2 regions of the Streptomyces sp. SP17BM10 genome follow, and region 2 is predicted to be linked to the other one. Evidence: predicted binding sites of a transcription regulator. Region 2 holds the regulator's gene; the other holds the start of a gene.
What was found. The regulator HspR, encoded in region 2, represses chaperone genes until heat shock. The targets are predictions, from matches to a motif close to TTGAGNNNNNNNNNCTCAA.

Region 1 (7,131 bases), on a different contig from region 2:
CCGTTCCCCGCATCGCTGCGGGGAACGGCCTTCCGGCCTGCATGAGCATAACGCCGACCGGGGCAGCAGGATCTGCATCTGTGCCCCTTCCCCCCAATTCACCCTGTGATCTTTCCCGCCGAAAAGGCGGACACTTTTTCGATCACGAGCCGCACAGCCAGGGATCCTGCCTCAGTGATCTGCATATTCGCCTCCTCGCGATCGTCCTACCGGTAACTTCTCCCGGTACTTTCGAGGATACTCCCTACTGCGATAATTCGAGCCCACCGTGCACATTGATATGTGAAAATTCCTCCGCGTGGAGTTAGCCCAGAAATTCCACCCGAGAGATTTCCTGCGCCTCACCCCACAGTCGCAGGCGCCGAGTCGGGGCCGCCGGTCCGGATCCGGGTGAGGCGAGCGAGGCACGGCCCTGCGCTCCGAGCACGAGACAGCCTGCGTGCGCCGTGCCCCCGGCAGGGGACGCCATGCGTCACACTGTGTGCCGTGTCGGAGACGAGTCGAGGTGGCGAGGGCGGCGCACCGAGCCCCGACGCCCTGCTGTCGGCGCTCGACGCGGAGCAGCTCGAGGTGTTGCGACGGGTGGGGCTCGAGTGGGGTCGGGTAGCCGGGGATCAACAGGCATGGCGGCATGCGCTGCCGGTGGATCCGGATCTCGGTCGTTATCCCGCTCCTTCGGAGATCCGGCCGGTCCGCTTCGGTCGTTTCGTGCGGGTCGCCGCGGTTGGCGGAGGACCGCCTGCGGTCGAGGCGACCAGCGAGGACACACGGACCTCCCGGCTCGGCCGGGTCGGTACCGGGGTGCGACACGTGGTGCTCGGGGCTCCGCTGAGAAGCTCCGCGATCGCGCATGAGCGGATGCGCAAGCTGGTGGCGTTGCCGGTGCTCTCCGCCGACGCGCTCTCCTCGGTCGCGTACGGGCCCGAGGCGATGCTGGGCGTCCTCGTCCTGGCTGGTGCCGCGGGTTTGCGGTACTCGGTGCCGATCGCCGTGACGATCGTGTTCCTGATGCTCGCGGTCGGGGTGTCGTACCGTCAGACGATCCGGGCGTATCCGCACGGCGGCGGTTCGTACATCGTCGCCACCGCCAACCTCGGCCGCGTTCCCGGGTTGGCGGCCGCTGCCGGACTGATGACCGACTACATCCTCACGGTCGCGGTCTCGATCGCCTCCGGCATGGCGGCGATCACCTCGGCGATCCCCTCGCTCCAAGGCGACGTCGTGCCGATCGGCGTCGCCGTGATCGCCGTGCTGCTCGCCGGGAACCTCCGCGGTGTGCGGCAGGCGGGTGCACTGTTCGCCGCACCGACCTACGCCTTCGTGATCGCGGTCCTGACGCTCGTCGCCGTGGGTCTGTCCGACGCGGCCGGCCGCGGTTTCCACCCGGCGGCGACACCGCAGCTGACCGCGACCGAGGGCGTCAGCCTGCTTCTGGTCCTGCGTGCCTTCGCCTCGGGTTCGACGGCGATGACAGGCATCGAGGCGATCTCCAACGCGGTGCCGGCCTTCCAGCCGACCGAGTGGCGCAATGCCCGCACGACACTGACCTGGATGGTCGGCCTGCTCGTCGCACTGTTCGCCGGCACGGTCACACTCGTCCACCTCGACGGCATCGTCCCGAACTCACGGGAGACGGTCCTGTCGCAGCTCGCCCATCGCACCTTCGGCTCGGGCTTCGGCTACGTGTTCACCCAGGCCTCCACCGCCGCGATCCTGCTCCTCGCGGCCAACACCGCCTACAACGACTTCCCCCGCGTCCTGTTCCTGCTGGCCCGTGACAGCCAGGCACCGCGGATCTTCCTGCGACTGGGCGACCGTCTGGCCTTCAGCAACGGGATCATCCTGCTCTCGGTCGCCGCGGCCGCCATCTACGCGGCGTTCGGCGGCAAGAGCGGCCCTCTGATCCCGCTCTATGCCGTCGGCGTCTTCCTCGCCTTCACTCTGTCGCAGGCCGGCATGGTCGTTCACTGGTGGCGCCTGCGCGACCGCCACTGGCGCAAGAGCCTGGCCTTCAACGCCACCGGCGCCCTGCTCTCGGCGGTCGTCCTCATCACCGCCGGCATCACCAAGTTCACCGAGGGCGCCTGGTTCGCCGTGCTCACGGTGGGACTGTTCGTCCTGGTGACGACACGCATCCGACACCACTACGACACGGTCGGCGGGGCGACCGCCCTGCATCCGCATGCCGTCGAAGTCCCCAGCCGTACGGTCACACCGCCGAGTTCGGAGGGGCGCACGGCACGAGGCACCGCACGGACATCGGGCACCGCGACCGGAGCAACGTTCGAGACCACGGCTGAAGCCGAGAGCGAGGAGACTCCCGAGGAGATCCACCCCCTGTCGATCGTGCCGATCGCCACCCTGGACCAGGCCGGCATGCGCGCCCTCGCCTACGCCGCCTCGCTCCAGCAGCCGGTCCTCGCGCTCCACATCAGCTCCAGCGCGGACGAGGCCCAACGCTTCCGCGCGTACTGGAACCTGTGGGGCGACCACCTACCCCTGAAGATCGTCCTCTCGCCCTATCGCGCGATCGTCGCACCGCTGGTCAACTACATCGAGTCGCTGCACCGCCAGCGCCCGGACCTCACCCTGACCGTCATCCTCCCGGAGATCGTCGTACGGCACTGGCGCCACCGCCTCCTGCACAACCGTCTCGCGGCCAGGCTACGGAGAGCGCTGCGCCCCCTGCCGAAGGTCGTCGTCACGACCGTCCCGTTCCACGTGTAGGACAGCGGCGGCACCGAGCAACCCGACGTGTCCGATCGCGCGCAGTGGCACATCCGCTTCGCCGGGCCACCGGGACGGTTCCGCGTCCGCCCCGGAAAGGCCGACCCTCGGCACGGGGCACGACGGATAGTCGGTCCCCGGGCCGACCAGGGCACGGAGGTGGGCTCCAGGCCCCTTGGGCGGGCATGACGGGGCTCCGGTGGTGGGCCCGGGCTCGGACCTGGACAATGTGGTCATGGCAAGCCTTGAGGCGAACCCCGGAACAGTGCATCTGGCCCATGGGGCGGGATACGTCAGCCCCGGCGTTGCGCTCAGCGAGTCGGTCGGGGGCATCATTCGTATCGACGAGCACGGATGGGTGCACGTTACTCAGAAGGACGGTTCTCGGGTGTCGTTCCCGCCGCATGCTGTGGAACGCATCGACTGGGGCGAGGACGCTTCCTAGACACGAGGCTCCGAGCCTTGCCGCGGGCAGAGCACGGCCGCCCCGTTACGCGAAGGCGCCTGTGCCGTGCCAGTGAGAACGCCGCGGGGCGCACCGTCCACCCACGGCCGCCGGCCCGCCACCGCGAGCCGGCGGAGCGCCCCGGTGGGCGGGCCTGTCGGGGCGGGACCGGACCGTCGTGACCGGAGGGTGGCCGCTGTCACGGATGACGCCCCCAGGGCGTCCGTCCCGCCGGGTCGGCGGGCCGGCTCATCCGGGGGCTCCTTTCGGAGTCTGGTCGTCGACGATCTCCGCATCGACGACCTCCTCCTCGTCACCGCTCTGCGTCGGGCCGGTGCCGGCGGCGGCTTGGGGGCCGCCGGCCTGGGCGTAGAGGGCGGTGCCGATCCTCTGCGCGACGGTGGCCGCGCGCTCCATCGAGGTGCGGATGGCCGTGCTGTCCTCGCCCTCGAGCTTGTCCTTCAGGTCCGCCAGGGCCCCGTTGACCTCGGCCGTGACGTCTGACGGGATCGTGTCCGGGTTGTCCTGGAGGAGTTTCTCGGTGGAGTAGACGAGGTGTTCGGCCTGGTTTCGGGTCTCGGCGGCCTCCTTGCGGCGACGGTCCTCCTCGGCGTGCTGCTCGGCCTCGCGCATCATGCGCTCGATGTCCTGCTTGGGCAGGGAGGAGCCGCCGGTGACGGTCATCCTCTGTTCCCGTCCGGTGCCGAGGTCCTTGGCCGCGACGTGCATGATGCCGTTGGCGTCGATGTCGAAGGTGACCTCGATCTGCGGCAGCCCGCGCGGCGCCGGCGGCAGGCCGGTCAGCTCGAACATTCCGAGCTTCTTGTTGTACGCGGCGATCTCGCGCTCGCCCTGGAAGACCTGGATCTGCACGGACGGCTGGTTGTCCTCGGCCGTCGTGAAGATCTCGGAGCGCCGGGTGGGGATCGTGGTGTTGCGCTCGATCAGCTTGGTCATGATGCCGCCCTTGGTCTCGATACCGAGGGACAGCGGGGTGACGTCCAGCAGCAGGACGTCCTTGACCTCACCCTTGAGGACACCGGCCTGCAGGGAGGCGCCGATGGCGACGACCTCGTCCGGATTGACACCCTTGTGCGGGTCCTTGCCGGTCAGCTCCTTCACCAGGGCGGTGACGGCCGGCATACGGGTCGAGCCGCCGACGAGGATGACGTGGTCGATGCCGGACACCTTGATCCCGGCGTCCTTCACCGCCTGGTCGAACGGGGTCTTGCAGCGTTCCAGCAGGTCTGCGGTGAGCTGCTGGAACTCGGCGCGGGTGAGCTTCTCGTCCAGGTGCAGCGGGCCCTCGGCCGAGGCCGTGACGTACGGCAGGTTGATCGTCGTCTCGCTCGTCGAGGACAGCTCGATCTTGGCCTTCTCGGCGGCCTCGCGCAGACGCTGCACGGCCATCTTGTCCTTCGACAGGTCGATGCCGTAGCCGTTCTTGAACTGCTGGACGAGGTGGTCGACGATCTTCTGATCCCAGTCGTCGCCGCCGAGATGGGTATCGCCGTTGGTGGCTTTCACCTCCACCACGCCCTCGCCGATCTCCAGCAGGGAGACGTCGAAGGTGCCACCGCCGAGGTCGAAGACCAGGATCGTCTGGTCACTCTCCTTGTCCAGACCGTACGCGAGGGCCGCGGCGGTCGGCTCGTTGACGATGCGCAGCACCTTCAGGCCGGCGATCTCGCCGGCTTCCTTGGTGGCGGTGCGCTGGGAGTCGTTGAAGTAGGCGGGGACGGTGACGACGGCGTCGGTCACGTCCTCCCCGAGGTAGGCCTCGGCGTCGCGCTTGAGCTTCTGCAGTACACGGGCGGAGATCTCCTGCGCGGTGTACCGCTTTCCATCGACGTCACCGGCGTCGGGGAAGCGCCAGTGCGGGTCGCCCACGTGGCGCTTGACGGAGCGGGCGGTGCGGTCCACGTTCGTGACGGCCTGGCGTTTGGCGACTTCGCCGACCAGCACGTCGCCGCCCTTGGCGAACGCCACGACCGACGGGGTGGTGCGCGCCCCTTCCGCATTGGGGATGACGGTGGGCTCGCCGCCCTCCAGAACACAGACGACGGAGTTCGTGGTGCCCAGATCGATACCGACGGAGCGAGCCATCGCGGGGCCTCCTCCCGCACAAGCGGATTCCTGGGCCAATCCCCTCTCCCTCACTCGTAAAGCTTGAGTTGGTCGATGTCAAGGTCGTTCAGCGTCGGGCCGCCCATCTTGGGGCGGGAGGGCCCCGAACGCTCGGCGGTGAGGAGGCCGCCATGGCTTCCGTCTGTGGTAGGCGATCGCCCTGCCCGGTGCCCGGCACCCACACGCCGCCCGAGACGGTCGTCGTGCATTCGACCGCCGACCTCGGCCCGAACGGAGAGCCGGTCCGCACGCTCCGCCCGTGGGTGACAGTGGTGCGGCCGTGTCGTCCTCAGCATGGGTACGGCATGACGAACGCGCCGAAACCAGGGGTGAGCGGCCCTCGCGCGGCACAGCTCATCGACTGGGTCAACCGCGTCGAGCGATCGCAGGACGGGGTGCGGGCCGTGGTGCGCGCGCTTTCCCACGTCCTGGAGGAGAAACGGGGCGGTCGTACGAGCGACGGCGCGCCCCTGTTCCTGATCGAGTGGCGCTGAGACGCCCGAACCCCCGCCGCGGCTCTCCAGAGCGGCCGGATCGGTCCGGCGCGGACGGAGCACCGTGGCGATGTCGGGGCGGCCCGAGCGGCCGCGCCCTGAGGGGCGGCCCTCGCTCGGCGGGCTCGGCCCGCGTCCACGGACAGGTGGCGAGCCATGTCGGACGAAACCGGGTGGGCAGGGTCTTCCGGGGCGGGCGGCCTTCGCCCTCGCCCAGCAGGGCCGCACCCGGCGCGAAGGCAGCTCACGACGGTGGCGGTGCTCCAGCGACGGCCACCGGATGGGAGCGGAGGTCAGCTGTCGCTGCGGTAGTGGTCCATCGAGACCTTCACCGGGCCGTTGCCGGTCACGGAGATGACCCGCACGATCGCTATGGCGTGAGTGCTTCTCGATCGCACGCAGAAGGCTCGGCCGGCCGGCAGGTCACTGAAGTCGAGGGCCGTCGCCGGATGCCGGTCGATGGCCGTCGAGCAATCGGCCGGGGCTGGCCGCCCGCCGGGGGTGATGGCGGCGTCGCTTCCCGTCGGTATCAGGAACTCGTTGGCGTTGTGCCCCACGGACCACTCGGCGGACTGCGCGGGGATCAACCTGCCGGTCTCGATGTCGAAGTCGTAGGAGTCGTCGGGTGCGGTCAGGATTGCATCCGTGTACGCCGCGGTGTACGTGGCCGGGCTCGCCAGGTCGGTCGGCCTCGGGCCGTCGGCCGCCGGTGCCGGCGTGTCCGGGCCGGTGTCACCGGCCGTCGGGCTGTCGCCGACCGATCCCGTGGCGGCGAGGATCCGGTCGAGCCTGTCGGACAGGAGCACGCCGCCGACCGTGCCGCCGAGAGCCACCACCAACGCCGACAGCAGCAGTACCGTCTTCCGGGCTGCGCCCTTAGGGCGGGGCCTGCCCACCGCGGGTGGCGCGGGAGCGGCGACGGTCGGCAGTGGGGGCTGAAGCAGAGCGGTCGGCACCTCGGACAGGGGCTGCACAGCGCCGTAGGAGCCGGGCGGGGCCTGGGCGGCGACGACGTCGGGGGAGGACGCGGCGGCCAAGTCCTGCGGCAGGTCGGAGCGGCGGGTGATGTCGGTGCTGACCTGAGTGGGCAGCCAGTCGTCGGCGAAGCGCAGTCCGCCGCCTGCGGCGGGGTGGTTGCGGGCGGCCTCGATGATCTCTGCGGGGGTCGGCCGGTCCTCGGGCTGCTTGGCCAGGCAGCGCAGCAGCAGCGCGTGCAGGTCGCCCGGGACACGGCCGAGATCCGGCTGCTCGTTCACCACCCGGTACAGCACCGTGGTCTCCGGTCCCTCGCCGAACGGCTGGGTGCCGCCGGCGGTGTACGCCGCCAGAGAACCCAGC
Region 2 (7,131 bases):
GCGCCCAGTTCCAGCAGCTCACCGCCGACCTGCTCGAGCGCTGCAAGGTGCCGTTCAACAACGTCATCAAGGACGCCGGCATCTCGCTCGCCGAGATCGACCACGTCGTCCTCGTCGGCGGCTCGACCCGCATGCCGGCCGTCGCCGAGCTCGTCAAGGAGCTGACCGGCGGCAAGGACGCCAACAAGGGCGTCAACCCGGACGAGGTCGTCGCCATCGGCGCCTCGCTCCAGGCCGGTGTCCTCAAGGGCGAGGTCAAGGACGTCCTGCTGCTCGACGTCACCCCGCTGTCCCTCGGCATCGAGACCAAGGGCGGCATCATGACCAAGCTGATCGAGCGCAACACCACGATCCCGACCAAGCGCTCGGAGATCTTCACCACGGCCGAGGACAACCAGCCGTCCGTGCAGATCCAGGTCTACCAGGGCGAGCGCGAGATCGCCGCGTACAACAAGAAGCTCGGCATGTTCGAGCTGACCGGCCTCCCGCCGGCGCCGCGCGGCCTGCCCCAGATCGAGGTCACCTTCGACATCGACGCCAACGGCATCATGCACGTCGGCGCGAAGGACCTCGGCACCGGCAAGGAGCAGAAGATGACCGTCACCGGCGGCTCCTCGCTGCCGAAGGACGAGGTCGACCGCATGCGCCGCGAGGCCGAGCAGTACGCCGAGGACGACCACAAGCGCCGCGAGGCCGTCGAGACCCGCAACTCCGCCGAGCAGCTCGTCTACTCGACCGAGAAGTTCATCGCGGACAACACCGACAAGCTCCCGGCCGACGTCAAGTCCGAGGTCGAGACCGCCGTCGGCGAGCTCAAGGAGGCCCTGAAGGGCGAGGACGTCGCGAAGATCCGCGAGGCCTCGGAGAAGGTCTCCACCACCGCGCAGAAGCTCGGCCAGGCCCTCTACGCCAACGCCGACGCCGCCGGTGCCGCCCCCGCCGGCGACTCCGCCGCCCACGGCAAGGACGACGACGTCGTCGACGCCGAGATCGTGGACGACGAGAAGCACGACAAGCCCAAGGGCGGTGCGGCATGACCGACAAGCCGCAGGGCGGCAAGCCCGGCGATGACGCCGCCGAGGAGGCCGTGATCAAGGCCGCCGAGGAGGCCGCCGCGGCCGGCTCCGGCGACGTGTCGGCCGAGCTGGCCGCCGCCAAGCGCGAGGCCACCGAGCGCACCGCGGACCTGCAGCGACTCCAGGCCGAGTACCAGAACTACCGCAAGCGGGTCGAGCGCGACCGGCTCACCGTCCGCGAGATCGCGGTCTCCAACATCCTGGAGTCCCTGATCCCGGTCCTGGACGACATCGGCCGCGCCCGCGAGCACGGCGAGGTCACCGGCGGCTTCAAGTCCGTCTCCGAATCGCTGGAGACGGTCGTCGCCAAGCTGGGCCTCCAGCAGTTCGGCAAGGAGGGCGAGCCCTTCGACCCGACCATGCACGAGGCGCTGATGCACAGCTACTCCTCGGACGTCACCGAGGACACCTGCGTGCAGATCCTCCAGCCCGGCTACCGGATCGGCGAGCGGATCATCCGCCCGGCGATGGTCGCGGTCGCGGAGCCCCAGCCGGGCACCCAGACCACGGCCGGGCCGGACACCGACGCCGCCAAGTCCGAGAAGTCGGACAAGGCCGATGGTGGCGCGGACAGCTGACCTGACAGCTGAAGACCTGTGGCGGGCGCCAGCCCGCGACAGTTGACCCAACCAGTGCGCTGCGGAGTCGTACGCCGGCCAGTACGGCGGCCGGCTCCGCAGCGCACTGTCGGCAACGGGCCCAGGCGGCCGGGCTGTTGACAACGCAGTGACGATGGACATCGGGAGGTGGCGGGAGCCGTGAGCGAGCGCAGCGAGCGAACCGTTAAAAGGTGCGTGTGCCGCGGCGCGGCTGCCGAGCGGAGCGAGGTGGACGCATGAGTGGCAAGGACTTCGTCGAGAAGGACTATTACAAGGTCCTCGGCGTACCCAAGGACGTCACCGCCACCGAGATCAAGAAGACCTACCGGAAGCTGGCGCGCGAGTTCCACCCGGACGCCAACAAGGGCGACGCCAAGGCCGAGGAGCGCTTCAAGGACATCTCCGAGGCGTACGACGTCCTGTCCGACGAGAAGCGCCGCAAGGAGTACGACGAGGCCCGCAGCCTCTTCGCCAACGGCGGCTTCCGCGCCGGCGGGCCCGGCACCGGCAACTACAGCTTCGACTTCGGCGACCTCTTCAGCGGCAGCCAGGGCGGCAGCGGCGGCATCGGCGACGTCTTCGGCGGCCTCTTCAACCGCGGCGGCCGGCAGGCCCAGCCCCGGCGCGGCGCCGACGTCGAGACCGAGGTCACCCTCTCCTTCGAGGAGGCCGTCGACGGCGCGACCGTCCCGCTGCGGATGACCAGCCAGGCCCCCTGCCGCGTCTGCAACGGCACCGGCGCCAAGTCCGGCACCACCCCGCGGGTCTGCCCGACCTGCGTCGGCGCCGGCACCGTCAGCCGCGGCCAGGGCGCGTTCGCGCTCTCCGAGCCCTGCAAGGACTGCAAGGGCCGCGGCATGATCGTCGACGACCCCTGCGCCGACTGCCACGGCAGCGGCCGGGCCAGCTCCGCCCGCACCATGCAGGTCCGCATCCCGGCCGGCGTCCAGGACGCCCAGCGCATCCGGCTCAAGGGCAAGGGCGCCCAGGGCGAACGCGGCGGCCAGCCCGGCGACCTCTACGTCACCGTGCACGTCGACGCCCACCCGGTCTTCGGCCGCAAGGGCGACAACCTCACCGTCACCGTCCCGGTCACCTTCCCCGAGGCGGCGCTCGGCGGCACCATCGAGGTGCCCACACTCGGCGGCCCCGCCGTGAAGCTCAAGCTGCCCCCGGGCAGCGCCAACGGCCTCACCATGCGGGCCCGCGGCAAGGGAGCCACCCGCAAGGACGGCACCCGCGGCGACCTCCTCGTCACCGTCGAGGTCGTGGTGCCGCAGCACGTCACCGGCGACGCGCTGTCCGCCCTGGAGCAGTACCGCGAGGCCACCGCCTCCGACGACCCACGAGCCGCCCTGTTCCGGGCGGCGAAGGGAGCGTGACGACCAGATGTCCCCGATGAACCCGATGCCCCCGATGACCCCCGACGGCCCGATCGGCCCGGGCCTCGGCGAAGGCCTGCCCGGCGACGGCCGCCGCCCCCGGCGCGCCGCGGCACCGCCCCCGTACGTGCTCACCGAGGACACCCCGGTGTACGTGATCTCGGTGGCCGCCGAGCTGTCCGGCCTGCACCCGCAGACCCTGCGCCAGTACGACCGCCTCGGCCTGGTCTGCCCCGACCGCACCGCCGGCCGCGGCCGCCGCTACTCCGCCCGGGACATCCAGCAGCTGCGCGAGGTCCAGCGGCTCTCCCAGGACGAGGGCATCAACCTCGCCGGCATCAAGCGGATCATCGAGCTGGAGAACCAGGTCACCGCGCTCCAGTCGCGCATCGCCGAACTCGCCGACTCCCTGGAGGGCGCCGCCACCGCCCTCCAGCAGCGCGAAGCCGCCGTCCACGCCTCCTACCGCCGCGACCTCGTCCCCTACCAGCCCCCGACCCCCCAGTCGAGCGCCCTGGTCGTCTGGCGCCCGAAGCGCTGACTTGGCTGAACCCCGGCCCGGCCGCCGGTTCCCTCCTGTCCGGGGGGTGCCGGCGGCTTACTTGTGGTGAGAGGGTGCCCATCGAAGCGCCGCTCCGCAATGGTGGAACAATGCCCACTTCCAGATCCCGCGCCGGGATCTAGGATCACCGATGGGGCTCGGGTGCAGCCATAGGGCAGGGTTCAGTCGTCAAGAAGGAGCCGTGAATGAACGGGAGGAACGACGCCATTCCGGGTGTCAGTGCGACGGGCACTCTCTCTACCGGGGCGCACGATCTCTACCTCGCGGTAATCCGGGCGCACGGTCGGATAGCTCGCGGTGAAATCGAGGAGCACGACTACAGCCACCTGAGCGAGCTGTTGGACATCGGTCTCCTCACTCCCGACATGGATGATCCGCAGATTCTGGTCGCGGTCGATCCGCAACAGCTCGCCACCGGTCTGAGCGCCCTGTGGCAACGCCAGGCACTCGCCCTGCTGTCGCGCGCGATAGCCGTCCCCGGCGACCTTCAGGGTCTCGCGGACGCGTTTCACCGTCCGGAACCGTCCGGCGGAATTATCGAGTACGTCCGCGGCAAGGCACTGATCAGCCAACGGATCAACCACGCCGTGACCACGGCGAAAGAGGAGATACTCGCGGCCCAGCCGGGCGGCCCGCGGCCGCCGGACGTTCTGTCCCGCGTGCTCGACGACGACCTGGCCGACCTCGAACGCGGTATTGCGGTGCGGACCATCTACCATCCCAGCACCAGGTACCACGCCCCCACCCGGGACTACGTCGCGAAGATCACCGAGGCCGGCGGACGGTTCCGCACCCTCGACGAGCCGTATACCAGGCTGATCATCGTGGACCGGCAGCTGGCCGTCATCCCGGTCGCGGAGGACCTCAATCTGGCGGCCTTCATCCACGACCCCGCCGTCATCCACTTCCTCGTGCACGAGGTGTTCGAGCGGAACTGGAACCGGGGCCTGGACTTCACCGGCGGACGGACCGTGCCGCAACAGGTCGTGTCGCGGATGCGCCAGACCATCATCGACCTTCTGCTCGAAGGAACGAACCACAGGGTCATCGCCCGCCGCCTCGGCATCAGCGAACGCACCCTCGCCCGTCATCTGGCCGAGATGCGGGAGGACTACAACGTCGAATCGCTGTTCCAACTCGGTTGGGCACTGGCGCGTTCGTCACAAGAGACCGACGAATCGTCACGCCTCCCCGCCGCTTCCGGCGGCGCATAACGATTCGTCAGTCCCATTCTGTCATGTCCACTGGTGTTCGCCGTCCAAAGCGGTGCCGGACGCCTGATTCGAAGTCGCACTAACATCGACTCCAAGTCCGACATGATTGACATGGGCAGATCCATCGGCATCATGGCCGGTGACAAGCAGTCCGAAGCCCAGCACGGTAAGGACGCCCGCAGATATCGCTACCGCAGCCGTCTTGGCGACCTGACGCAGACGAGACACGCGCACACCCCAATCCTGTTCAGTGGCCTGTCAGTCGAATGAACAGGCGGCAGACAATCAAACGCTCAGATCGTGCCACACCCCGTATCTGACTGTCACCGTCGCGCCCGTGCGGAAGAGGGTGTCATCTCTCTGCCATGCAGACGGATGCCACCGTGCATCGGTGGACTGCCGACGCCGCTCGATGGACGATCAGCTGACGTCCTCACACCGCGCTGCCAAGATCTTCCCTCTCGGCTGCCGCGTCAGGACGGGCGTCGAAATAGTGATAAATCCGTCCGATTTCCCCCGCCCCAATCTCCAAGCCAGCGTCGGCGGCGAGCAACCGAGTGCCAATGCCTTCCCCCGGAGTCGACATGACCGAGCCCTACCTGCGTCACCATGACAGCCAGGCCACCGAAGGCCGGCGTGCACGTGTGTTCCTGGCCGCGCCGCTGATGCGGCTGACCGGGCCGGCCGACAGTGTGGTGACGCTCGCCAGCCGGACGCGGCTGACGACGCTTCGCACCACGCTCCTGCGCAGTGGTGCCGCCGTGTACAGCGCGCACCACAGCGACGCCTGGACCGTCGCCGGGCGGGCACCGGAGCCGCGGGTCCCGTCGGACTTCCGGGCGCTGCAGTCGGCGGACCTGGTGTTCGCCTACGTCGGCGCCCCGCTGTCGGCCGGGGTGAGCCTGGAGCTGGGCTGGGCCTCCGCGCTGCGCAAGCCGATCGTCCTCCTCGTCGACGAGGCCATCACGCACAACCCGCTGATCGCCACCATCGAGCAGGTCGCCCCCGTCCTGCCGCTGGTCTTCGACGACACCTGGTCGCAGGAAGCGCTCAACCACACCGTCGAGACCGCGCTCGACTGGGCCGGCATGGCGCTGTCCCTGCGCGAGGGCTTCTGGACCGCTCCCGGCGAGCAGTTCAACGTCCCCCGTCAGCAGCCCCCCGTGGCCGGCCGCGCCGGCTACTGGCCGTCGGGCGCCGCCACCGGCTGACCCGCGGTCATCCACCGGACCCCCCGGTCCGGGATCCCCGCATCTGCCGGCCCAGCTGGAACGGCGTCTCCGCGTCGTACAGGTCACGCAGCCGGGCGATGTGAGCGGCCACGGTCCGCTCGCTCAGCCCCATGCGGCTCGCGATCGCCCGCTGCGTGAACCCCTGCGACAGCAGTCGGCCGACCTGCTCGTGGACCGTCGGGTCGGTCGAACCGGCGGCCAGCGCCCAGTTCACGCCCTCGGCCTGCTGCCATTGCTGCCACTGCTGCTCGAACACGTCGACCGGGAAGCCCGCGGGCGGCGGGGGCGAGCTCGTCGGGGCGCAGGTGACCGCCGTGGCGGACGGCGGTGAGGTAGGGGCCCGCTCGACGGCCGTGCGCTCATCCGCCCGGCTCGCTGCGCCCGGCAGGGGCATTCGCCCCTGCGCATCCTCTGGACGGTGAGCTCGCCGCCCCCGCTCACCGGTCATCGCGGGAGCCTCGCATCAGCCAGCCGAGCTGGAAGAGGGTCTGGGCGCCGTAGCGGTCGCGCAGGCGGGAGATGTGGGCGGCGACGGTGCGTTCGCTGAGGCCGAGGCGGGTGGCGACGGCGCGCTGGGTGAGACCGCGGGCGAGCAGGCGGCCGATCCGGTCGGGGGTGCTGCGGGCGGGGCCGTGGCCGAGGGCGGCGGCGGCCTCGGCGGTGTCGGCGCGGGCCCAGTCCCGTTCGAACGCGCCGACCAGGAAGGTGATGGCGGCGGGGTCGGTGATGAAGGCGGCGGTGCTGTTGTCCTCGCTGGCGGAGATCACGGCGACGGTGCGGTCGAAGACGATGAGGCGCTGGAAGGGCTCGTCGAGGACGCGGATGAGCGAACCGTGCCGGGTGACCTCGTCGGCGTAGGCGAGGGCGGACTGGTCGGCGAACGCGACCGGCTGGTAGATGGTGCGCAGCGAACAGCCGCGCTGCAGGAGCTGGACGTCCTGGAGCCGGGCGACCTGGAGGGTGTCGGCGGGCCGGTGGCCGGGCTGGGCGGTGAGGACCTCGGCCCGGCAGTCGGAGACGAGCTGGGAGATCCGCTGGCGGATGTGGACGTGGCCCTCGACGTAGA

Region 1: dnaK (molecular chaperone DnaK) is a predicted target of HspR. The motif match lies at 5,342-5,360, and genes of this name have one in related genera.

Annotation. Positions count from the first base shown of each region.
Region 1 covers NZ_JAQYXB010000526.1:30,636-37,766, reverse strand. Annotated here, with positions in the region: gene PUR71_RS10815 (APC family permease) at 859-2,727, shown strand; gene PUR71_RS10810 (hypothetical protein) at 2,963-3,172, shown strand; gene dnaK (molecular chaperone DnaK) at 3,422-5,278, opposite strand; gene PUR71_RS10800 (hypothetical protein) at 5,605-5,793, shown strand; gene PUR71_RS10795 (serine/threonine-protein kinase) at 6,087-7,131, opposite strand, start outside.
Region 2 covers NZ_JAQYXB010000674.1:183,765-190,895, reverse strand. Annotated here, with positions in the region: gene dnaK (molecular chaperone DnaK) at 1-1,037, shown strand, start outside; gene grpE (nucleotide exchange factor GrpE) at 1,034-1,654, shown strand; gene dnaJ (molecular chaperone DnaJ) at 1,912-3,057, shown strand; gene PUR71_RS35595 (heat shock protein transcriptional repressor HspR) at 3,083-3,598, shown strand; gene PUR71_RS35590 (TrmB family transcriptional regulator) at 3,805-4,833, shown strand; gene PUR71_RS35585 (hypothetical protein) at 4,867-5,103, shown strand; gene PUR71_RS35580 (hypothetical protein) at 5,418-6,044, shown strand; gene PUR71_RS35575 (LuxR C-terminal-related transcriptional regulator) at 6,052-6,459, opposite strand; gene PUR71_RS35570 (LuxR C-terminal-related transcriptional regulator) at 6,503-7,131, opposite strand, start outside.